3 regions of the Neomicrococcus aestuarii genome follow, and region 3 is predicted to be linked to each of the others. Evidence: riboswitches for the same ligand, from Rfam matches in the RefSeq annotation. Region 3 holds a riboswitch; each other region holds the start of a gene.

Region 1 (8,737 bases), 370 kb from region 3:
ACGGCTCCATCGGTCAGCTGCTTGCTTACCACTACATCAACCAGAGCGGCATCGCGTTCTACGCGCTTCCTGAAACGCAACCAGCGTGGTGGCAAGCAACGCTGAACGGTAACTGGCTCTGGGGCGACTCGGTCAACCCGGTTGACCCCGACCTCACGCTAACGGCAGATGGTGACGGCTACCGCCTGAACGGTTTCAAGCACTTCTCCACGGGTTCCGGCGTCGGCGATGTCATCGTCTTCAACGCGCTAGTCGCTGACGGAATCAACCAGGGCAAGATCATCGCGTTCGTTCTCGAGACCACGCGTGAAGGCCTCGAGTTGGTGGATGACTGGGACAACCTCGGCCAGCGCCTTACGGGTTCCGGAAGCGTTCGGAACACCAATGTTCGCATCAATCCCGTGGATGTTCTCGGCGAAGTCACCGACGAACCCATCTCCACCATCCTGACTCCTAGCATCCAGTTGGCGTTCTCCAACTTCTACCTTGGGTCTGCCGAAGGTGCCTTGACGCGTGGCCGCGAGATCCTTCTCGGCCGCAAGAACTCTTGGTTCCTCTCCGGTGTAGATACGTACGCGCAGGACAAGATTTTCCAGCGTACGCTCGGCGAATTGAAGGCGCGCACCGCCGCGGTTGCCGCACTTGCGGAAAAGCTGAATAAGAAATTCGACGACGTCGCAGCTCGCCAAGGTGCCCTCACTTCCGAAGAGCGCTGGGCTTACGCGAATGAGATCGCTGAGCTCAAGGTAGTTTCGACCGAAATCGGCATCGAGGTTTCCAACCGTATTTACGAGGTCACCGGCGCTAGCTCCACCAAGAACAGCGTTGGCCTTGACCTTTATTGGCGCAACGTACGCACGCACACGCTTCACGATCCCGTGGACTACAAGAAGATCGAGGTTGGTGCTTATTACCTCAACGGAGAAGTTCCGCCACTTTCCCTTTACACCTAAACCTTGATCGCCTTCATCTAGGCATCTAGGGAGAAAACGAAGGCGCCGGCTCGCAACCAAACTTTGGTCATGAGAGCCGGCGCTTTCCACGTCTCCAGATTCTTGAAGTCAGCGCGAATTCCTCCGCAGCACCATCGCCACAACAGCGATCACGGCAATCAATGCCACGACGGAAATCCCCATGACTAAGTTCCAACCTAAAAGTCCAGGCATACTCCCCCAAACTTTCACTCTGGCCACAGTCTTACGAAGGTTGAAAGGGACGTCAAGAGTTAGCCATTCGACGATACGAACGGAGATTGACGAGGCATCACCTTCCTGCGTAGAAGATTCAGGCAATGATCCTACACATTTTGTTTGCTAGTGAAATTATTTCGCACGAAACCCGAATATTCCCGAAGATGTAACATTCTTTGGATTGCTCTTCAGACTCTGATTGTCTATTAGCACCCATCCAGAGCGGCTGAGAGATCTGGCTCGTTGACGCCGCAGCAAATTGACCGAGGGGTCATAGTGCTAACGCCAGAATCGATGGAAACTCGGGCGCCCGCAACGCTGCTCATTTCTGATCAATCGTGCGCAATTCTCGAGATTCCTTCGGATCACAATGACGAAGGAGAACCCGTGATTAACGGACGCAAATTTGCTGCACTTTTTTCAGTGTCTGCGCTCGCGCTTGCAGTTGGAATTTCCGGCTGCTCGCTCAAAGAACCCGTGCAACCTGCTTCTGCACCCGTAGGCGCAGTGGCAGGAGCAGCAAGTGAAGTGGAACTAGCCGAAGTTCCATCCCTCGAGGGCAAGACCATTGGAATTGCGGCCAAAGACATCTTGCATGATTACAGTCGAGGCGTCTATCAGGAGCTAGAAGCACGTATTAAGGAACTCGGCGGTAAGGTCATCGCGACTCAGGCGGAAGCCAAGGATGACAAACATGTGGCGAATGTCGAGAATCTCATCACTCAAAAGCCAGATGCGATCGTAGTGATCCTAGGCGATGCTCAAACTCTGACACCTGCGTTAGCAAAGGTGGACGCCGCTGGAATTCCGCTTTTCACCATTGACTTTCAGACGCCTTACAGCAAGAACAACGTAACGAGCGATAACTGGAACATTGGCACCCATTTGGCTCGGACGCTAGCCGAAGATATCGGTGGAAATGGCGAGATTCTCGCGTTCAATGGGTTCCCAGGTGTCACGCCCTGCCGCATCAGATACGAGAGTCTGCTGTTAGTTCTCAAGGACTATCCAGAGATCAAGATCATCGAACCGGAACTTCAAGATAAATACGAAGACACCATCGAAGACGCAAAGAATCAGATCTCGGATCAGTTGCGCCGCCTGCCGGAAGGGTCCGTAGACGCCATCTGGTCCTGCTGGGATATGCCACTGATCGGTGCGGCGCAGGCCCTCGACACGGCGAACCGAGAGGAAATTGGCCTATACGGCGTGGACGCCGAACCTGGTGCCTTGGATCTCATCGCAGATCCGAATAGCGCATACCAGTTCACCGTCGGGCAGCCGACAGATGCCATTGCTGTCCGTTCTGCGGAAAATATCGCCCGCTTCCTCGGCGGAGAAGAAGACAAAGTTCGGAAAACCACCTACGTCGATCCCATCTTCATCGACAAGGAAAATGTTGCGAAGGTGCGTGCTGACCTTGGAATCTAACCTCGAGCCACTACTGTCCTTAAGCGGCATCACGAAAAGATTTGGCGCTGTAACGGTCCTTTCGGACGTGTCATTGGACCTCCACTCGGGAGAAGTCCTTGGTCTCGTTGGTGAGAACGGAGCGGGAAAGTCCACCCTCATCAAGGTCCTGACAGGACTGTATGCAGCTGACGAGGGGTCGATCCGCCTGAACAGCGAACTCGTAAGCATCAATCGCCCGGCTGACGCCGAGGCGCTGGGCATTGCTGTGATCCACCAAGAGCGACATTTTGCTCCTCAGCTTCGTGTCTACGAACAACTATTCTTGGGCCTCCCCCAACTGTCTGGAGCACTTAGCAATCTTCGAAAGGTTGCTCGCGAAGCATCGGTAAAGATCACTGAAGTCACGGGTCAGTCCCTTGACCCGCATGCACTCGTTTCGGAGCTCACGGTTGCACAACAACAGCTCATTCAAATAACAAGGGCAGTACTTTCCTCCCCGAAAGTTCTCATCCTGGATGAGCCCACAGCACCTCTGGCTTCTAAAGAGGTTAGCCAGCTCTTTGACGTAGTGCGTCGGCTCCAGGCTCAGGGTGTGGGAATCATTTTCGTCTCCCACTATCTGCAAGAGCTCGAAGAAATCACTGACCGAGTAACCGTTCTTAGAAACGGTCTCAAAGTTGCGGACGTACGCTTCCAAGACGGTGCAACCATTGCCCAGATTGTTGAGCTGATGGTCGGTCGACACGTCACAGAATTTGATCACGGTCGCATCCCACGAAAAGCCCAGTCAAACAGTGCCGTCTTGCGATTGTCCGGCTTAACTTCTTCAGGATCTTTGACTGATGTTTCTCTGACCGTCCACGCAGGCGAGATCGTAGGTGTAACGGGACTCGTCGGCTCAGGAATTGAAAATCTTGCGGATGCCGTCGTCGGAGCCAAATCACATACGGGTTCTGTCCACGTTCGTGAACACGAGGTGCAAAGCCCGGCAGAGTTTGTATCTTTCGGCGGCGGAATCGTCCCTTCTAACCGCCGCGCTAACGGCGCTTTCCAGAGGAGTACGGTACGTGAAAATCTGGTCGTCTCCAGCTTGAGTCGTTTGGGTAGGTTGTTCGGGCTTACAAACGTGGCGAAGGAACGGGCTGTTTCCCGTGCTCTTATCTCCCAGCTCGATGTACGTCCAACGGACCCCGAATATGTGGTTGGAAACCTCTCTGGTGGTAACCAGCAGAAGGTGGTGCTTGGTAAGTGGTTGGCAAGTGAAGCGAGTGTATTGGTCCTTGATCAGCCGACTTCCGGGGTTGATGTGGGAAGCCGCACTCAAATCTACGAACAACTAAACAGCCTCGTGGATTCCGGCGCCGGTGCACTTGTCGTCACCGTTGATCTGGAAGAACTAGTGGGCATCGCGGATCGTATCCTCGTCCTGTATCGCGGCCGCATCGTTGCCGAGCTCTCAGGACATGACGTAACGACGGATCAAATCTTAAGGTTGGCGTCCTCGGGCGACGCCAGCTCCAACGAACGAGTAAAGGAGTTGGCATGAGCGTCCTCACTGCATCCGCAACCACCAGTTCCACGACGTCCGCACCAGGAAAGACAAGTGGGAAGTTCTTCGGAAAGCTTGGGTACATCGCCCTTGCAGCTGTACTCGTCATTTTTACTCTTGGGTCCCCCTATTTCCTGACATACGGAAACATCATCACCATCCTCACGCAGGCGTCGGTTTTTGCTGTTGCCGGCGTGGGGTTGGCGATCGTCATCATTTGCGGCGGTGACGACGTCTTGAGCGGTGGTATCGATCTTTCAAGCGGAGCTGTGGCCGGTCTCTCTGGCGCCGTCACGGCTGTGTTGACCGTCAGCGGCGCCAATACTTTTCTTGCCATTCTTGGTGGATTCGGAACCGCCTTGGTGATCGGTTTGATCAACGGAGCCTCCGTGCTGCTTGGCCTCCGCCCACTTCTAGCAACACTCGCCACCATGGGTATAGCAACGTCTTTGGAATTGGTGGTCAGCAACAACATCAAAGTTGTCGCCGAAGGTTCACTATTTGTTGCCCTTCGTGAGGGAACTTTCTTGGGACTACCGCTGAGCGCCTGGACGCTTCTCCTCGTGGGAGCGGTTTCCTGGGCAATTTATAGCCGTAGCTCTTGGGGAATCAACAGTTACGCAGTGGGCCAAAACCCCACGGCTGCAACCGTCGCCGGAATTTCCGTCAATAAATACCGCTTCTCCAGTTACCTCATTAGTTCATTATTGGCCGGCGTCGCAGGTGTTCTCCTGATTTCGCGACTATCCGCGGCTGTTCCAGGTATTGGCGGTCAGATTCTCCTGGACATCATTCTGGTGAGCTACATGTCCATCATTTTCTCGAATCGTCTGCTCGTTAGTGTTCCCGGGACCGTTCTAGCCGCAATTTTCGTTGCCGCGCTAAGCAACGGACTCACACTGATAGGCGTGGAGAGCCAGTGGGTTGGTGCCGCTAAGGGTCTCTTGATCCTTGTTGTGCTCGCCTCAGTAACTTTGAAGGGGCGATCCGCCAAGTGAGTATTGACCAGAAAATCGAAGAGTCCATGCCTCGTTCGTCAGCCGAAATAGCTGAAGTACCGAGCGCTTCGGCCAGTTCCAGTGTGAAGGCGCGCCCGCGGATCACGGCTCAAACGCTGACACGAGCAATCGCTCCGGTCACGCTTGGTGTCATTCTCTTCGCCTTCAGCGTTATGACCCCCACGTTTCTCACTAGCGGAAACTTGGTCTCTGTCATCAGCCAGATGGCGTTACTAGCCCTTGTAGCAACGGGACTCACGATCGTGATTCGTGCTGGCGGTATCGATCTCTCCATCGGAGTAGCTTTGGATCTTGGGGCGCTTGCTTCCGCAGCATTGATCTACGACGGTTACCGGGCGTGGGTTGCCGTGGTCGGCGGCTTGCTGGCCGCACTCATTGTGGGACTCATCAACGCAGGACTCGTTGTCCTTTTGAGAATCCCCCCGTTCCTCGCCACCTTGAGCATTTGGTTCGTCGGTACGAGCGTTCAACAGCTGTTCACGAGCGGCGGAGCCCCGATCTATTTATCTGCACCACGCGTTCCCGAAGGATTCGCAGTCATTGGTCGGGGATATTGGCTAGAGATAGATGCAGCTGTCATCAACTTTTTAGTTGTCGCAGTAGTCGTAGGGCTTCTCTTGGGAGTTACACGATTTGGACGCCGGCTTACTCACACAGGCGAACAGCCAGGCGCAGCACTATTGAGCGGACTCAAAACCAAGCGCCTCATTGCCAGCAGCTATGTGCTCTGCTCACTAATTGCTGGATTTGCCGGTGTGATTCTTGCATCGCGCACAAACAGCTTTGTTCCGGGCAGCGGCCAGGCTTACCTCATGGATGCGATTGGAGCCGTCTGCATCGGGGCAACTCTTAGCCGATTCGGACGCGTCAGTGTCCCAGGAACCCTTGTCGGCGTTCTCATTTTCGCTCTATTGAGCAATGGAATGAACCTCATTGGTTTGTCCTTCTTCTGGCAGGGACTTGGCCGCGGCATCGTCTTGCTGGCGATCCTCGTGATTGCAGCACTTCTTGCCAAGCAGGAAGGACGAACGTTCGAACTCACTCGGTGGATTACCACTAAGAAAACTAGCCCCGAAGGAGCTTCTTCATGAGCAAGCGCATCAGCCTTAACGCCTTTGATATGACCTGCGTTTCCCACCAAAGTCCCGGGCTCTGGCGACACCCGGACAATCGAGCGGATGAGTACAACACCATCGAGTATTGGACAGACCTCGCAAAGATCCTTGAACGCGGAAAATTTGATGCACTCTTCCTCGCTGATGTGCTGGGAATCTATGACGTCTATAAAAACTCCAGCGCTCCAGCGCTCATCGACGCAGATCAAGTGCCGCTCAATGACCCATTTATGCAAGTTTCAGCGATGGCATCCGTTACAAAAAACCTCGCTTTCGCGGTCACTAGCGCACTCACCTACGAACAGCCGTACGCGCTGGCCCGAAAGTTCTCCACTCTCGATCACCTCACCCGAGGCCGCATCGGTTGGAATGTCGTCACGAGCTACCTTGAGTCAGCGGCGCGAAACTTGGGATACAAGAAGCAACTCGATCATGATGCCCGCTATGACCTAGCGGACGAGTTCATGGAGGTTGTCTATAAGCTCTGGGAAGGTTCTTGGGAAGACGGTGCAGTAGTTCGAGACCGCGAGCGCGGCGTCTTCACCGATCCGTCTAAGGTCCACCCCATCAATCATGCTGGAGAACACTTCAACGTCCCCGGCATTCATCTGTCCGAACCGTCCGTTCAGCGAACGCCTGCGATCTTCCAAGCGGGTGCTTCCAGTCGCGGCCGTAGATTCGGCGCGCAGCACGGTGAAGGGGTCTTCCTAAACTCCATCAATACGGACGTGACACGCAAGCAGACGGACGCTTTTCGAGATGAACTAGAGCTTGTTGGCCGCCCGAGAGACGCGGCCAAGATGTTTGCTCTCGTCACAACCGTGGTCGCCGATTCTGACGCTGCAGCTGAGAAGCTCTTCAAGGAGTATCAGTCCTATTCATCTCAAGAGGGCTCAATGACCTTCTACGGAGGATGGTCGGGCTTGGACTTGAGCCAATACGCTACCGATCAGGAACTTGCGTACATTGACACCAATGCGGCGCGCTCTGCTCTGTCCATTTTCACTGTGGCAAACCCGAACAAACGTTGGACTCCCGGAGACATTGCGGAGTATTTGGGCGTAGGTGGCATCGGTCCCGTCTTTGTTGGCTCGCCCGAAACTGTGGCTGATGAGGTCGAACGCTGGGTTGATGACTCTGGACTTGATGGCATCAACCTTGCCTACGCCATCACGCCAGGGTCTTTCGAACAATTCACGGATCTCGTTGTCCCAGAACTTCAAAAGCGGGGACGAGTGTGGGACGAGTACGAAGGAAACACGCTTCGTGAATATGTAGCCGGTGAAGGAAACAAGCGTGTGGCAGACTCACACCCTGCCGCCCAATACCGTAACGCTTACGTTGGCTTGCCGTCCGCAGCAGATTCAGCCGCCACCGATTCTCCGGAAAACGTGTTGTCGCGATAATTCGTTGAGCTGAAACGCGTGTTCACGTTGATCGCCGTTTGGCACAGCAAAGGCGCCGGCCCGCAACCAAACTTTGGTTTGCGAACCGGCGCCTTTGGCGTCTTACAAATTAGAGACGACGCAATTAGCCCTTGAACGGCGGCAAGAAGCCAACGCGCTCGTAGACAGCGTCCAGAACGGGCTGCGAAACTTCGCGGGCCTTCTCAGCGCCGCGCGCCAGCAAGCGGTCCAGCTCGGCAGGATCAGCCAAAAGCTGTTCCGTACGCTCGCGGATCGGCGAAACAGCAGCCACCACGGCTTCAGCCACGTCCACCTTCAAGTGGCCATACATCTTGCCTTCGTAGGACGCCACGAGAGTGTCCACTGGAGTGTTCGTAACTGCCGAGAGGATTTCCAAGAGGTTGGTGACGCCGGGCTTGGAGGCACGGTCATGCGCCACCACGGTGTCATCATCCGTCACGGCAGACTTGATGCGCTTGGCGATCACCTTCGGGTCATCGAGGATGTTGATCAGACCATTCGGTGAAGACGCGGACTTGGACATCTTGGACGTTGGATCCTGCAGATCGTAGATGCGCGCGCCGCCCTTCTGAATGAAGGCTTCGGGCACCACGAACGTCTCGCCGAAGCGTGAGTTGAAGCGCTGCGCAAGATCGCGAGCGAGCTCCACGTGCTGACGCTGGTCATCCCCCACGGGCACACCCTTGGGCTGGTACAACAGGATGTCTGCAGCCATGAGCATCGGGTAGGTGAACAGGCCAACGCCGGCGTTATCGGCGCCTTGCTTCGCGGACTTGTCCTTGAACTGCGTCATGCGGCTAGCCTCGCCAAAGCCAGTCAGGCACATCATGACCCACGCAAGCTGCGCATGTTCGGGCACGTGAGACTGCACGAACAACGTGGACTTCTCCGGATCAATACCACCGGCGATGTACTGCGCGGCGGTCTTGCGGGTGCGTTCGCGAAGCTCGGCCGGATCCTGGGGCACGGTGATGGCGTGCATGTCAGGGATGAAGAAGAATGCGTCGTATTCGTCCTGCTCGCG
Region 2 (8,737 bases), 300 kb from region 3:
GAAATGCATGATGTGGTGGCGCACTCCCTCTCCGTCATGATCGCCCTCTCCGACGGCGCGCGAATTGCCCTCAAACGCAATCCTGACAAGGCCAGCGAGGTTCTTGAGGACATCAGCGGTACGGGCAGGACGGCGCTCGCTGACATGCGCCGCATGCTGTCCGTATTGCGCGAGGACTCGAACTCGCCGTTGGCGCCGCAGCCGTCCCAGGAGTCTTTGCGGGACATGTTGGAGGGCTTCCGAAAAGCGGGCATGCCGCTCACGTTCACGCAGTCAGGGCCGGCAATTCACGCCGATCCCACGCTCGAGCTAACCATTTTCCGCATCATTCAGGAGTCGCTCACGAATTCCTTGCGTTACTCTCCCACGGCCACCGAGGTTCACGTGCGGGTGGACCGGACGGACACGCACGTGACGTTGTTGGTGTACGACGACGGAGCTCACGCAGGTGCCCCTCGTTACGGTTCAGAAGCCACGGCTCCCGTGACGCGAACGAGTGCCGGCCAAGGTTCGGGGCAGGGGCTCAAAGGTATTGCGGAGCGCGCGGCCATGTACGACGGCACGCTCGAGGCCGGTCCCGCGGGAGACGGCGGCTGGCGCGTGCTCGTGACGTTGACGCTTCCCGTGCATTCACCGAGTGACTCCAGCCACGCCCCCGCGGGGGCGGATCTGCGCACGTCTCCATTGAAAATTCATCGTTCTAAGACTGAGGATGCCTCATGACCGCGCACGAATCGACCACGAACCAACACCTGAACATCTTGCTGGTGGATGACCAGCGTCTTTTGCGCATGGGCTTCCGGCTCATCCTTGAGGGTGAGGACGACTTCACGGTGGTCGGTGAAGCTTCGAACGGCCGCGAAGGCGTGGAAATGACGGAGCTGCTGGCACCGGACATTGTCCTCATGGACGTGCGCATGCCGGAAATGGACGGCATCGAAGCCACGCGCCGCATCGCCGCAGAATACCCGGAGGTCAAGGTCATCATTCTGACCACCTTCGATGTGGACGAATACGCCTTTGCAGGCCTACGGGCTGGCGCGTCAGCGTTCTTACTCAAAGACGTTGAACCCGAAGAACTGGTCTCCGCGGTGCGCGTGGTCGCAAGCGGCGACGCCGTCGTAGCCCCTCGTGTCACCCAGCGCTTGCTCGAAACCTACGTGCGCCCCGTCACCCCGGGAGCGGCAAGCACCCAGAGCAACCCGGGGTCACCCTACGCGGGTGGAAACCTAGCCGAGGGCGGTCACCGGACGGCACCAGGCGGCGTCGTACCTTTTGCAGGCGGAACCGCCGCAGCGCCTCACCCGGCGCATTCGGGGCCGGGCGGGGATCTCACCCCGCGCGAAATGGAAGTGCTCGGAGCCATCAGCGAGGGGCTCTCCAACGCCGAGATCGCCTCACGCTTCTTCCTCTCCGAGGCCACCGTGAAAACTCACGTGCGGCGCATCCTGACCAAGCTTGACCTGCGCGACCGCGTGCAGGCCGTGGTCTACGCGTACGAGCACGGATTGGTGGTTCCGGGCTCGAATGGGAGCTGAAAAGCGCGGGAGTTGTTAAGCTCGTTTCATGGAACGCACCCCGCAGTTTTCGCCAGCACAGCAGCACGCTCTTGACCTCGCGGACTTCGTGTCCGCGTCGCCCTCGAGCTTCCACGCCGTTGCCGAAGGCGTCTTGCGGCTGGTGGCTGACGGTTTCAGCCCGCTCGTCGAGACCGAAGCGTGGAATCTGACGCCCGGAAAATACTTTGTGCAGCGAGACGGCGCGCTCATCGCGTTCGTGATTCCGGACTCCGCGACGGCCACCACGGGCTTCCGCATTCTGGGATCCCACACGGATTCGCCGTCCTTCAAGCTCAAGCCCAAGCCCACCACGAGCGCTTTTGGCTGGTTGCAGGCCGGGGTTGAAGTGTACGGCGGGCCGCTGCTGAACTCGTGGCTGGACCGCGAACTGGTCCTCGGCGGGCGGCTCGTCACCCACGACGGCACCGAAGTTCTCACCCGCACCGACCCACTTTTGCGCTTCCCGCAACTCGCAATCCACCTGGACCGCGGCGTCAACGAGGGGCTCAAGCTGGATCCGCAACGCCACATGAACCCCATTTGGGGCACGGGTCGGGCGGAAGAATCGGACATTTTGGCGGTACTGGCGGACGCTGCCGGCATCGATCCGCTCAGCATTGGCGGGTACGACGTCGTAGCGTGCGACGCGCAGGCGCCGGCTCTCTTTGGTGCCACGAACGAATTCTTGGCCTCCGGCCGACTCGACAACCTCAGCTCCGTACACGCTTCCCTGACCGCTTTGCTCGAGATTGCCGACGCCCCAGGCGAGCGAATTGCCATGATCGCGGCGTTCGACCACGAGGAAATCGGTTCCGCGTCCCGCTCCGGTGCGGCCGGGCCGTTCTTGGAAGAAGTGGTGCGCAGGATCGGCTTCGCGCTGGGCGGGTCTCTTGAAGAGTCCTACCGGGCCGTGGCGGATTCGGTGTGCTTGTCCTCGGATGCCGGGCACGCGATTCACCCGAACTACCCGGAGCGCCACGACCCCCACAATCAGCCCGTGGCCGGTCAAGGACCGCTCTTGAAGATCAACGCGAACCAGCGCTACTCCACGGATGCTCCTGGGGCGGCGGCGTGGACGCAGTGGTGCGCCACGGCTGATGCCCGCTACCAAGAGTTTGTCTCCAACAACGCGATGCCATGCGGGTCCACCATCGGCCCCATCACGGCCACGCGGATCGGCATTCGAACCTTGGACGTGGGCGTTCCGCTGCTCTCGATGCACTCGGCACGAGAAATGGCGCACGTCGAGGACTTGTACTCGCTCTCACGCATTGCGCAGGCGTTCTTCACCCACAGCTAGACACAAGCCGGCGGAAGCGGCACGGTTGTCCCCAAGAACCCACTGTGGGGCTGGGAAGGAAGCTGCGCCGTCGTTATGGTTAGGGGAGAAATTCCGGTAAGATAGCTGAGGTTGTTTGTGCCCGCATGTCCATATGGGGTCACATTCACCAACGCGAAGAACCTCCTGTTGCGGAAAGACCGTGACCGTTAAGTCCAAAGGAGGTGGGTTCACATGCGTGCTTATGAATTGATGGTGCTGATCGACCCAGAGGTCGACGAGCGCACCGTTGAACCAACCATCAACAAGTTCCTCGAAGTTGTAACCAACGAGGGTGGAACTATTGACAACGTTGATATCTGGGGACGTCGCCGCTTGGCATACGAAATCCAGAAGAAGTCTGAAGCGATCTACGTAGTCGTTAACTTCACGGCAGAGCCTGCAACGTCGGCCGAACTCGACCGTCAGCTTTCTTTGTCTGAACAGATCATGCGTACCAAGATCATTCGTCCGGAAGATCAGAAGGTTTCCGCAGAGTAATCTCGCGGATACCGCGTACGAACACTACTGAAGGGGAACCATGGCAGGCGAGACAGTTATCACTGTGATCGGAAACTTGACGTCCGATCCCGAACTTCGATTCACCCCGTCCGGATCCGCCGTTGCGAACTTTACGATCGCATCGACGCCTCGGACCTTTGATCGCCAGTCCAACGAGTGGAAGGACGGCGAAGCGCTGTTCCTCCGCGCGTCTGTGTGGCGCGAAGCTGCCGAAAACGTAGCTGAGACGCTCACGAAGGGCATGCGTGTCATCGCTCAGGGTCGCCTCAAGTCTCGTTCGTACGAAACCAAAGAGGGCGAACGCCGCACCGTAATGGAGCTTGAGGTCGAGGAAATCGGCCCATCGCTTCGTTTCGCTTCGGCAAAGGTTAGCCGTGCTCAGCGCTCCGGCGGTGGCGGCGGCAACTTCGGTGGTGGAAATTCTGGTGGCAACTTCAACGGGGGCAACTCCGGTGGAGGCGGCAACTGGGGCGCAGCTAACGCTCAGCCACAGCGCCAGAATGACAACCCGTGGGAAAGCAGTGCTTCCACCTCATCTTCGGATGGTTGGGGCAACGACCTCGGGAACGACGAACCACCGTTCTAAACATCCCGCTCACGCGGGAGATCGTCCTCGATCTTCTATAAACAAAACATTCACCATCCCGCAGATTGATCTGCGGGCTCCAACAGAAAAGGAGCTCCACGATGGCTAAGGCTGAACTCCGTAAGCCCAAACCAAAGTCGAATCCATTGAAGGCCGCCGATGTGACGGTCATCGACTACAAGGACGTAGCTTTGCTGCGTAAGTTCATCTCCGATCGCGGAAAGATCCGTGCACGTCGCGTGACCGGCGTTTCCGTTCAGGAACAGCGCAAGATTGCTCAGGCAATCAAGAACGCTCGTGAAGTCGCCTTGTTGCCTTACTCCGGCGCTGGCCGCGGCTAAGGAAGGAAAACAAACATGGCAAAGCTCATTTTGACTCACGAAGTTACCGGACTCGGTACTCCTGGCGACGTAGTGGAAGTAAAGAACGGTTACGCACGTAACTACCTTCTCCCACGCGGCTTCGCAATGCCGTGGACCAAGGGTGCAGAAAAGCACGTTGAGGCTCTCAACGCTGCTCGCGCCGCAAAGGCCATTGCAAACCTCGAGGATGCACAGGCTTTGGCTGCAAAGCTCAAGTCCACCACCATTCGTCTCTCCGTCAAGGCTGGTGAAGCGGGACGCCTCTTCGGCACCGTCAAGCCAGCTGACATCGCAGCAGCAATCGAAGAAGCCGGCCTCGGCAACCTCGACCGCCGCTCGATCGAGATCCAGGACGCCATCAAGTCTGTTGGTAACCACTCGGTTACCGCTCGCTTGCACGAAGACGTCTTGGCTGCATTCGACGTTCAGGTTGTTGCCGCAAAGGGCAAGTAACCTTCACGCTGAATAGCTGAGAATTTAGAAGAGCCGCTCCCGGTTGGGGGCGGTTCTTCTTTTTGTTCTTCCACTTCAACATCTTCACTTCCGAGCTCTCGTCATGCCTGCTCTCGTCTTCTCGGTGCTCTTCTTGAACCTAGTTCTGGCCGCTTGTTTTTGTTGGCAGTGTCTTGCTGCGCGTTCTTACCGCGCGGCACCGGCGTCCCGTGCGGCGACGTAGCGATTGTTGTGTCGCCGAATGTCGAGACGTACAGATTGTTGCGTGGCCGAAAACCGAAACGTACGGATAGTTGCACGCCCATCGGCTCGACGTAGCGATTGTTGTGTGGCGCGCGCTGGCGTCGTAGCCAATGTTGCTTGGCCGAATGTCGAAACGTACGGATTGTTGCGGGCCATTCGGCGCTGCGTAGCTGGTGTTGCGTCATCGTAGTTTCAATAGCGACGATCACACAACACCAGCTACGTTTGGTCTTCTACCGGGGCTCCACAGTTCCGTTCATCACTTCACATCGCCCACGAGGGACCTTTCATGACGTCCAGTGACGCATTGAGAGGGGTGCTAGTACTCCCCGAGATGGCGGCGAAGTGATTCCGCCCGCGTCGATTGAATGATCAAGTGACGCTGGGATTGATGTTTCTTCGATGTTTCCGGACTATTTCCATCTTCTGTTCTATGTCAATAGCTGGTTCCTTAGCTTTTCGAAATGTTTCGCCCACTTTTGACGAGTAGATCGAATACGCCTTACCGTTGAACTCAGAATCAAGAGAGTCAATGACAAGCCCTGGCTGGTTGACCGGCAACCCTCTGGTAGTAGTGGGGTGCTCCAGGTGACGATTCGGCGTTCGGGGAACTCCGCAACGCAAGTACTGCATCCGACCAACGGACTGCGGACGAGTTACCTAAGGAACTGTTATGACCGCCAGCGTAGAGAGCACCACCGTTACCACCGGTAGCGGCACCATTTCTCATGATGTGGGAGCTCAGTCCCTCCGTCAGGCATTTTCACGTTTCCCATCAGGCGTTGCCGCGTTGTGCGCAATCGTCAACGGGGAACCTCAGGGAATCGTGGCCTCTTCCTTCACGGTTGGCGTTTCCCTTGAGCCACCACTGGTGATGTTCGCAGTACAAAATTCGTCCCGCACGTGGCCAATCGTCCGCGGCGCAGAGCGCATTGGCGTATCCATCCTTGGCGAGAGCCACGAAGGTGTCTGCCGCCAGATCGCATCCCGCAATGGCGATCGCTTCGCTGGCCTCAACCTTGCATCCACTGATGACGGAGCCTTGTTCCTTGAGGACGCAGCACTATGGCTGGACTGCACCGTTGAGTCCGAGTTCCCTGCAGGGGACCACCAGGTGGTGCTCTTGCGCGTTCACGGCCACGAATCCCACGGCGACGCTAACGAACCACTGGTTTTCCATGGCTCGGCCTTCCGCACGCTCAAGGACAACGCGCTCGTCTAAACGCGCCAGTTCAGACACGTTCGTCTAGACGCGCTTGTCTAGAAGCCGACCGCGCTGAATCGCCACCGCCCGGCATCACTTGCCGGGCGCGCGCTTATCTCTCTGCTGATTGGTTCAGCACTTCGGCGTAGTGCCGATGTCCTACACGCACAAGCTCTTTCAAGACCTCTAGGTCTATGTCGGCGAGCTTATTGACGTATACGCAGGCGACCGCCGTCTTGTGCTTGCCAAGCTTGGCGAGTAGTTCGGCGGATTCCGGAGCCTCTTTGATTCCGTACAGCGACAGGCTTGCCTTGCGCGGCGAGAATCCCACCATGGGTGCCGTTCCTTCGTGCCCACTGTCATAGCGGTAAAAGTACTCGTCGAAGCCCACAATGGTGGGTCCCCACATCACCGGTGGCTTGCCGGTGACTTCCTCCATGAGCTCCAGCAGCACTTCGCCGTCCGCACGCCGCGTGGGGTGCTCTACGGAAGCGATGAACTCGCGAGGGTCAACAACTGTGGGTTGCGTCTTGTTCTCGGCCATAAACACCAATGTAGTGGCCCTGCGTGCTCTCTGTCGCGACATCGATAAACGCTCCACTTCGCACGGGGCGCCATCTGAAACCACTCACGCTGCACAGTGTCTCCAATGGCGCGTCATCATCACGAGGCATTCGTTGCCCTCAAACCGAGTGGCCGGCTGGTGATGACGCCACAACTGACGGACTCCAAACGGCGGATGCACTCGATGCACGGATGAAAGCTTCCAGTCAAGTTCTTAGCATGATCCCGCGCGTGTCTGTGCACAAGTACCCCCAACCTGTGGATAACTCTTGTGGGTATCCCCAAATTTTCAAGTATTTATCCACTGTAGATCGGCTTGAACCTGGAGGTGGCGCTTGAACCTTTGTGGAAAAGTATTTTGAATCCACAGCTGTGAATTTGTGTTTAGCCTAGTCAGAGCTGGTTAATGGTCAGAAACAAGGTTGGGGTCACAGGGATATCCCCAAGTTATACACATGGGCGGTGGATGAATGTGTCAGTTATGCACATGGCCTGTGGATAACTCATTTGAGTCGGACGAACTACGGGACTATGGTTGCCTGAGCTCTATATCGCAGAGTGCCTATTTTCCATCCCCAACGTTGGTCTTTTCTAAGTGTCACTGGGTGTCAGGACAATGGACTTCTGACGCAAGAGCTAAGAATTGCGCCGCCGTGGGCTTTCACGGGATCACGCTAAGTACATCAAGGGGAATTCGTGGCCGTTCAGCACCTGGACAACGCATCACGTTCTGAAGACACGCAGTTTGCGCGCACGCCACCGCAAGACATCGTTGCAGAACAGAGCGTTTTGGGCGGCATGATGCTCTCCAAGGATGCCATCGCCGACTGCATCGAAGTCCTTCGCGGCCCGGATTTCTACCGACCAAACCACGAGGCTATTTACGAGGCCATCCTTGACCTCTACGGCAAGGGCGAACCTGCTGACGCAGTCACGGTGGCAGATGAGCTGACCAAGCGCGGAGAAATCGGCCGCATCGGCGGTCCCGGTTACCTACACACGCTCATTCAGTCCGTTCCAACAGCCGCCAACGCCGGCTACTACGCCGAGATTGTGCACGAACGCGCAGTACTGCGCAGGCTCGTCGAAGCAGGTACCCGCATTGTGAACATGGGGTACTCGCAAGGCGGCGAAGTCGAAGAGATCGTCAATGCTGCTCAAGCGGAGATCTACACCGTCTCTGAGCGAGAGACCGCAGAAGACTACGTGGCCCTTCGCGACATCATGGAAGCCACGGTCGACGAGATCGAGGCTAACGGCAGCCGGGGCGACGGCCTCACCGGTGTCCCCACCGGCTTTTACGAACTCGATGAGCTCACGCAGGGTCTCCACGGCGGACAGATGATCGTCATCGCCGCACGTCCCGCAATGGGTAAGTCCACGTTCGCGCTGGACTTCGCCCGCTCGGCAGCCATCCACCATGACATGGCCACGGTGTTCTTCTCCCTGGAAATGGGCCGTAACGAGATCGCGATGCGCTTGCTCTCCGCGGAGGGACAGCTCATGCTCCAGGACTTGCGTAAGGGTAACGTGCGTAACGAGGACTGGCAGAAGATCGCCAACACCATGGGACGCCTCAACAGCGCGCCCTTGTTCATTGACGATTCGCCCAACATGTCGCTTATGGAAATCCGTGCCAAGTGCCGCCGTCTGAAGCAGAAGAATGACCTCAAACTGGTCATCATTGACTACCTGCAGCTCATGAGCTCCGGCAAGCGCGTGGAATCCCGTCAGCAAGAAGTCTCCGAGTTCTCGCGTGCTCTCAAGCTGCTCGCGAAAGAGCTCGACGTCCCCGTGATCGCGCTTTCCCAGCTGAACCGTGGCTCCGAGCAACGCCCGGATAAGCGCCCCGTGATTTCCGACCTTCGTGAATCCGGCTCAATTGAGCAGGACGCCGACGTGGTGCTCTTGCTCCACCGCGACGAC
Region 3 (5,354 bases):
GAAATAATTCGCAACTAAGGCGAGGTTTCATCGCGTAACTGAAGCTACGTCGTCGTACCTATTCAGGCTTTAGTACTAGTTGCGGTCCAAATTCGGAGTGACGAGACCCCACTGCATAGCAACAATCAATGCCTGCACGCGATCGCGAACGTTGAGCTTGGCCATCGCCCGGCTCAAGTACAACTTCACGGACGCTTCCGAATAGCCCAAGCGGGCTGCGATCTCAGCGTTGTTGTAACCGTTGGCAAGATACTGAAGAACCTCGAGTTCTCGGTCGCCGAGTTCGGGACGCTGCGCACCGAGCCCGTTTGTCGCCGGCTGCGACATCACTTTGGCCACCAGCTTGCGGCTCACGGCCGGGGAAAGCACCGATTCCCCCGCATAAACGGAACGAATGGCAGACAGCATGGACTCCGGTGTGGTGTCCTTGACCAAATACCCGGCGGCGCCAGCGCGCAAAGCAGGAATCAAATATTCTTCGGAAGAGAACGCTGTAACCGCCAAAATTTTCACGTCCGGGAATTTCTCAACGATCTTCGCCGTCGCCTCAATTCCATCCATCTCCGGCATTTGAAGATCCATGAGGACAACATCCGGATTCAAAAGCTCCACGTGATGCACCGCCTGAGCCCCATTGCGGACCTCACCCACACACTCAAAACCGTCGGCAATGTCAATGATGGTGCGGAAAGCTTGCCGCATGAGCGACTCGTCGTCGGCGATGAGAACTCGGATGGGGGCGTCTTCTGCGGGAGCATCAAGCATGGCGTCATTGTAGACACGCCGTTCGCCGCAAACTTTAGACGAATGGCTAATTGCGTCGATATTAAGACTTGGGACAATTAGAGGTATGAAATCCATTTCCCGCTTCGCCGCAGCCGCCATCATCACCGTAGCCGCCTTCGCACTTCCAGCTTCCGCAACCGCACTCGAAGTCCCTACCACCAGCATCAGCTCCAAGAGCATCATCATGCCGACCGGCTACTCCTGGGACATCTCTCAGTGGTTCTGCCGCACTTACGGCGCAATGTGCCCACGCTAAATCTTCACTGATCCGTCCAGCTCGTTCTTACGAACGGCTGACTTCATAGCGCAGCGAGTCACTTTCGCCTCACACACTCCACGGTGGCTTGCTTCTCCTCTGATTCACATCGGCGCTAGTCAGCCGTGATTTCAAGACGGGTTGACTACTTCCGTAAAGTCTTATCCGTGGACTCTTCCTCCTTCTTCCAAACCGCCTATCACGCACTGAGTAACGCGGTTCGTGAGTTTTTTCGCGCGCGGAAAGTAGATAAGTTCACGCTCAGCATCGTGTCGATCATCGTGGTGGCTTACACCGCCACTGACATCGTCACGCTCTTTGTTGAGCAAGACCCTGACATACGTTCACGGACTTCCAATAGCGCCAATGCCGCTTTGGTGTTCCTTGCCGCCACGGGCTTCATGTGGATTCGATCCACCGTTGCCGGCGTTATCGCCATGAGCGGTTTGGCGCTGTCTCTGACCATTCATGAGTACAGCTACGCCATCATTGTGACGCCGCTGATCTTCGCAGTCTTGGTGGCAACAGCTAACCGCATCTTCATTGGCGCCTTCGTGGCAGCCTGCGCGGCGTGGTCTATCGGAATCTGGTCTACCTGGCCAGACGACCGCCCCATTCTGTACTTCAGCATCCCCCTCTTGGCCGTGGGTGCACTGATCGGCACCTTGATTCGACGCGGGTGGAACACTCAGGCGCGGCACGATGCCGAACTCGAGGAGATGCGGATTCGGCAGATCGAAGCGAGCTCGGCGGAACGACTTTCCATCGCTCGAGATCTCCACGACATCGTGGCTCATGACATCACCATCATCGCCATGCAGGCTCAAGCGGCATCCTTCTCGAAGAATCCGGAGCTGGCGAAACAATCCCTCGAAGTTATTGGCCAATCCGCCCGTAATACTCTTCAAGACTTGCGCTTGCTGTTGAACGTCTTGAAGTCTTCGGAGGAAGCGCACTTCTCAGACAAGTCGCTCACTCATGAAGAGGAGTCTGCAGCGACCGGCGCTTCGACGCTCACGCTGCGCCGAAGCATCGATCAGGCCTCGCGGCAGTTGGAATCCATCGGGTTCCGCGTCATTGAGAAGACCAGCGGCGACCTCGACGCCCTCCCCCGTCGCATTCAGGTGGCCATGCACCGCATCCTCAAGGAAGCGACTACCAATATCCTCAAACATGCGGCACCGGAGAGCTCTTGCACGCTATGCGTTGAGGTTGTTGACGGGAATGTGCTGCTCAAGATTGAGAACCAGAAAGCACGCGCGACCAACGGCAACGGATCCTTTAGCACTAAGAGCCCCTCCGCCGGATTGGGCTTGGGAAGTATCAGCGACCGCACGTCCAGCTTGGGCGGAAAGCTCGACGTCATTCAGACGAATTCCACGTGGCGGCTCGAAGTCACGGTGCCGATTCGCGGCATCGAGCTCTAAGAAATACCACCTGATACAAAACTATAGACAAACGGCTAACGACTTCGCCGAAACGGCCTCGTAGTGTTAATAGTGCCCCTGGTGACGGGCAAGAAATGGGAACTGGATGGCCGGAGTGTGTGCCGGCCATCCGCCATTTAACGACCACCTAGGAAATGAAAATCCCGGCCTCACACCAGGTGTGAAAGCCGGGATTCAATGGTTCAACGCGAACCGCTTACGCCTCTACAGAATCCTTCAAACGGAACTGCTCAGCGCGGTGGTTCGACTGCAAGCGGTCGCCCTTACCGAAGAGCTTGTTGCGCAGCGATCCCGGCTGGTACTCGGCCTGGTACGCGCCGAGCTTCTGAAGCTCAGGAACCACGAATTCAACAACGTCCTCGAACGTGCCTGGCGTGATGGCGTAGGCGAGGTTGAAGCCGTCAACGTCGGTGTCGTCAACCCACTCCACGAGCTTCTGCGCCACTTCGGCGCCGGAGCCCACGGTGATGGGGCCGAAGCCGCCCACGCCCACCCATTCGGCAAGCTGGCGGACGGTCCAGGGGTTGCCGTCGTCGCCGGAAGCCTTCTGGAAGGTCTCCACGGAGGACTGGATGGCGTTGGACTTCACGTTCGCACCGATGCTGTCGTCGAGGTTGTACTGGGAGAGGTCAACGCCCATCCAGCCGGAGATCAGAGCCAGGGCGCCCTGCGGATCCACGTACTGCTTGAAGTCTTCAAACTTCGCCTGCGCGGAGGCAGTGTCCGGACCCGTGATGATGGTCTGCATGGCGTAGATGCGGATGTCGTAGCGGTCGCGACCAGCGGCCTCGGCAGCGTCACGGATCTTCTTGACGGTGCTCGTCAGGAGTTCCTTGGTTGGCGAATTCACGAAGACCGCCTCAGCGTTTTCGGCGGCGAACTTCATACCGCGCGAAGAAGCGCCTGCCTGGAAGATGACCGGCGTGCGCTGGATGGACGGCTCCGTGATGGCGATGCCGGGAACCTTGAAGTACTTGCCCTCGTGGTTGATCGGGTGCACCTTGGACGGATCCGTGTAGACGCCGGTCTCGCGGTTGCGCTGGACGGCATCTTCTTCCCACGAACCCTCGAGCAGCTTGTAGACCACTTCGAGGTATTCGTCGGCGTGGTTGTAGCGCTCGTCGTGCTCCATTTGATCTTCTTGACCCATGTTTCGCGCGGCGGACGGCAAGTAACCGGTCACCACATTCCAGCCCACCCGGCCGTTGGTCAGGTGATCCAGCGTGGCCAAGCGGCGAGCAAATGGGTACGGGTGCTCGTAGGCGGTGCCGGCGGTGACGCCGAAGCCGAGGTTCTCAGTGACAGCCGCCATTGCGGAAACCAAGAGGAACGGATCGTTCACGGGAACCTGCGCGCCGGAGGACAGCGGAGCCTCGTTGGTGCCATTGAAGACGTCGTAAGTGCCGAGGACGTCAGCGATGAACAGGCCGTCAAACTTGCCCTTTTCAAGGAGCTTGGCGAGCTCGGTCCAGTAGGTGATGTCCTTGTAGCGCCAGGCCTGATCTTCTGGGTGGCGCCACAGTCCTGGGGACTGGTGGACTACGCAGTTCATGTCGAACGCGTTGAAACGTACCTGGCGGCGGGGAGTTTGTTCAGTCATTCTTTGGTTCCTTCCCGACGAGAAGAACCCACGCGTGGCGCGGTTCGAGCTTCTCCATCGTTGCTGGCAGTAGCACCGTCCTCCAAGGAGGGGGTTGCTGCGGCGTCAACGAGCCAGATCTCTCGGCCGCTCTGGATGGGTACCGTTCCATTGCACACCTTAAGGGCGCTCCTCGCGAAATTCGCGAGTTGCAGTGTGTAACGGTTCCCTCGGAAATTTTGATTTTCAGAAATTACGACGACGCAGCTTGGCCATAGCGCTTCTCGTCCACTCCCGCTTCACCGATGCTCCAAACGGTGGGTGGTTCCGTTCCGTTGACGGCCCAGTCACCGTTCACGCGCGCCTTGTAGATGTAGGGGTTGTGCGTGGCGACGGTGCGAGCGTTGCGCCAGTAGCGGTCCAGCGCCTTGGCGGTGCTCGTGGAGGAAGCTCCGAGCGTGTTGAAGATCTGTCCGGCTGCGTCCGTCACAAGAGGGACTAGCACCACTTGGGCCTGTCCGGATTCGAGTTCCACCGCGATGTTTGCTGCCTTCTCGGCGGCGTCGCCGGCGGTGCGGGACTCGTAGGCGCGGTCGAGTGCGCGGCCCACGCGCAAGGTCGCGGCCTCGGCGACATACGCCTTCGAGGTCACTTCGCCGACCACCTGAAGGATCTGCGGGTCTTCGCTCACCAGGTTGGCATTGCCGTGGCCAAACACGCGCTTGCGGTTCTTGACCTGAAGCGCCACTTCGCGGGCTGCGCCGTGCGCAATTCCGGACAGGGCAATCAGCAAAATGTGCTGGTACAGCGCTGCTTGGTAGGGGAAACGGAAGCCGAAGTCGTAGACGTTCTCAGGGTCTACCGGGGCATTCTTGAACACCGTGGTGCCGCTGCCGGTGCCCTTCTGGCCGAAGCCATCCCAGTCGTCAAAGGTCTCGATGCCATCGGTCTTGGTGCTCACGTACACCGAAATGTCCGAGCCGTCCGGGCGCTTCGCGAACACGTCGATCCACTCGGCGAAGATGGTGCCCGTGGTGTAGAACTTGGTGCCGTTCAGCAACAGCTTGCCGTCGCGCTCTTCAAGAACCGTGGCCACGCCGCCCTGGCCTGGCTCGGTCCACGCGTTTCCGGCAATCTCGCCGTAGACGAAGCGCTTGAACCACGCACTGCGGTCATCGGTGACACCGTTGAGAACCTGACCGTGGTGGTAGAGGTTTTCCTCCACGAACGCCACGTGGGAGCGCAATGCCTGCGGGAGGTTGCTGTCCGCGGCAGCCAGCTCGAT

What was found. Region 3 has a riboswitch for S-adenosylmethionine ahead of HD598_RS06190 (LLM class flavin-dependent oxidoreductase). Riboswitches for the same ligand answer to the same signal wherever they lie in the genome.
Region 1: it holds a riboswitch for S-adenosylmethionine, as region 3 does, so the genes downstream of both, HD598_RS04570 (substrate-binding domain-containing protein) here and HD598_RS06190 (LLM class flavin-dependent oxidoreductase) in region 3, are expected to answer to the same signal.
Region 2: it holds a riboswitch for S-adenosylmethionine, as region 3 does, so the genes downstream of both, HD598_RS07625 (flavin reductase family protein) here and HD598_RS06190 (LLM class flavin-dependent oxidoreductase) in region 3, are expected to answer to the same signal.

The regions. Positions count from the first base shown of each region.
Region 1 is NZ_JACHDR010000001.1:1,026,003-1,034,739, forward strand. Features, by position in the region: gene HD598_RS04560 (acyl-CoA dehydrogenase family protein) at 1-953, shown strand, start outside; gene HD598_RS04565 (hypothetical protein) at 1,062-1,292, opposite strand; SAM riboswitch class I at 1,401-1,491, shown strand; gene HD598_RS04570 (substrate-binding domain-containing protein) at 1,578-2,621, shown strand; gene HD598_RS04575 (sugar ABC transporter ATP-binding protein) at 2,611-4,149, shown strand; gene HD598_RS04580 (ABC transporter permease) at 4,146-5,150, shown strand; gene HD598_RS04585 (ABC transporter permease) at 5,147-6,262, shown strand; gene HD598_RS04590 (LLM class flavin-dependent oxidoreductase) at 6,259-7,692, shown strand; gene trpS (tryptophan--tRNA ligase) at 7,817-8,737, opposite strand, start outside.
Region 2 is NZ_JACHDR010000001.1:1,699,443-1,708,179, forward strand. Features, by position in the region: gene HD598_RS07590 (sensor histidine kinase) at 1-723, shown strand, start outside; gene HD598_RS07595 (response regulator) at 720-1,538, shown strand; gene HD598_RS07600 (M18 family aminopeptidase) at 1,567-2,859, shown strand; gene rpsF (30S ribosomal protein S6) at 3,073-3,378, shown strand; gene HD598_RS07610 (single-stranded DNA-binding protein) at 3,419-3,985, shown strand; gene rpsR (30S ribosomal protein S18) at 4,087-4,326, shown strand; gene rplI (50S ribosomal protein L9) at 4,342-4,800, shown strand; SAM riboswitch class IV at 5,562-5,676, shown strand; gene HD598_RS07625 (flavin reductase family protein) at 5,717-6,265, shown strand; gene HD598_RS07630 (DUF1801 domain-containing protein) at 6,360-6,791, opposite strand; gene dnaB (replicative DNA helicase) at 7,508-8,737, shown strand, end outside.
Region 3 is NZ_JACHDR010000001.1:1,399,087-1,404,440, forward strand. Features, by position in the region: gene HD598_RS06175 (response regulator) at 76-765, opposite strand; gene HD598_RS06180 (hypothetical protein) at 851-1,042, shown strand; gene HD598_RS13755 (sensor histidine kinase) at 1,210-2,469, shown strand; gene HD598_RS06190 (LLM class flavin-dependent oxidoreductase) at 2,687-4,090, opposite strand; SAM riboswitch class I at 4,142-4,232, opposite strand; gene HD598_RS13760 (acyl-CoA dehydrogenase family protein) at 4,323-5,354, opposite strand, start outside.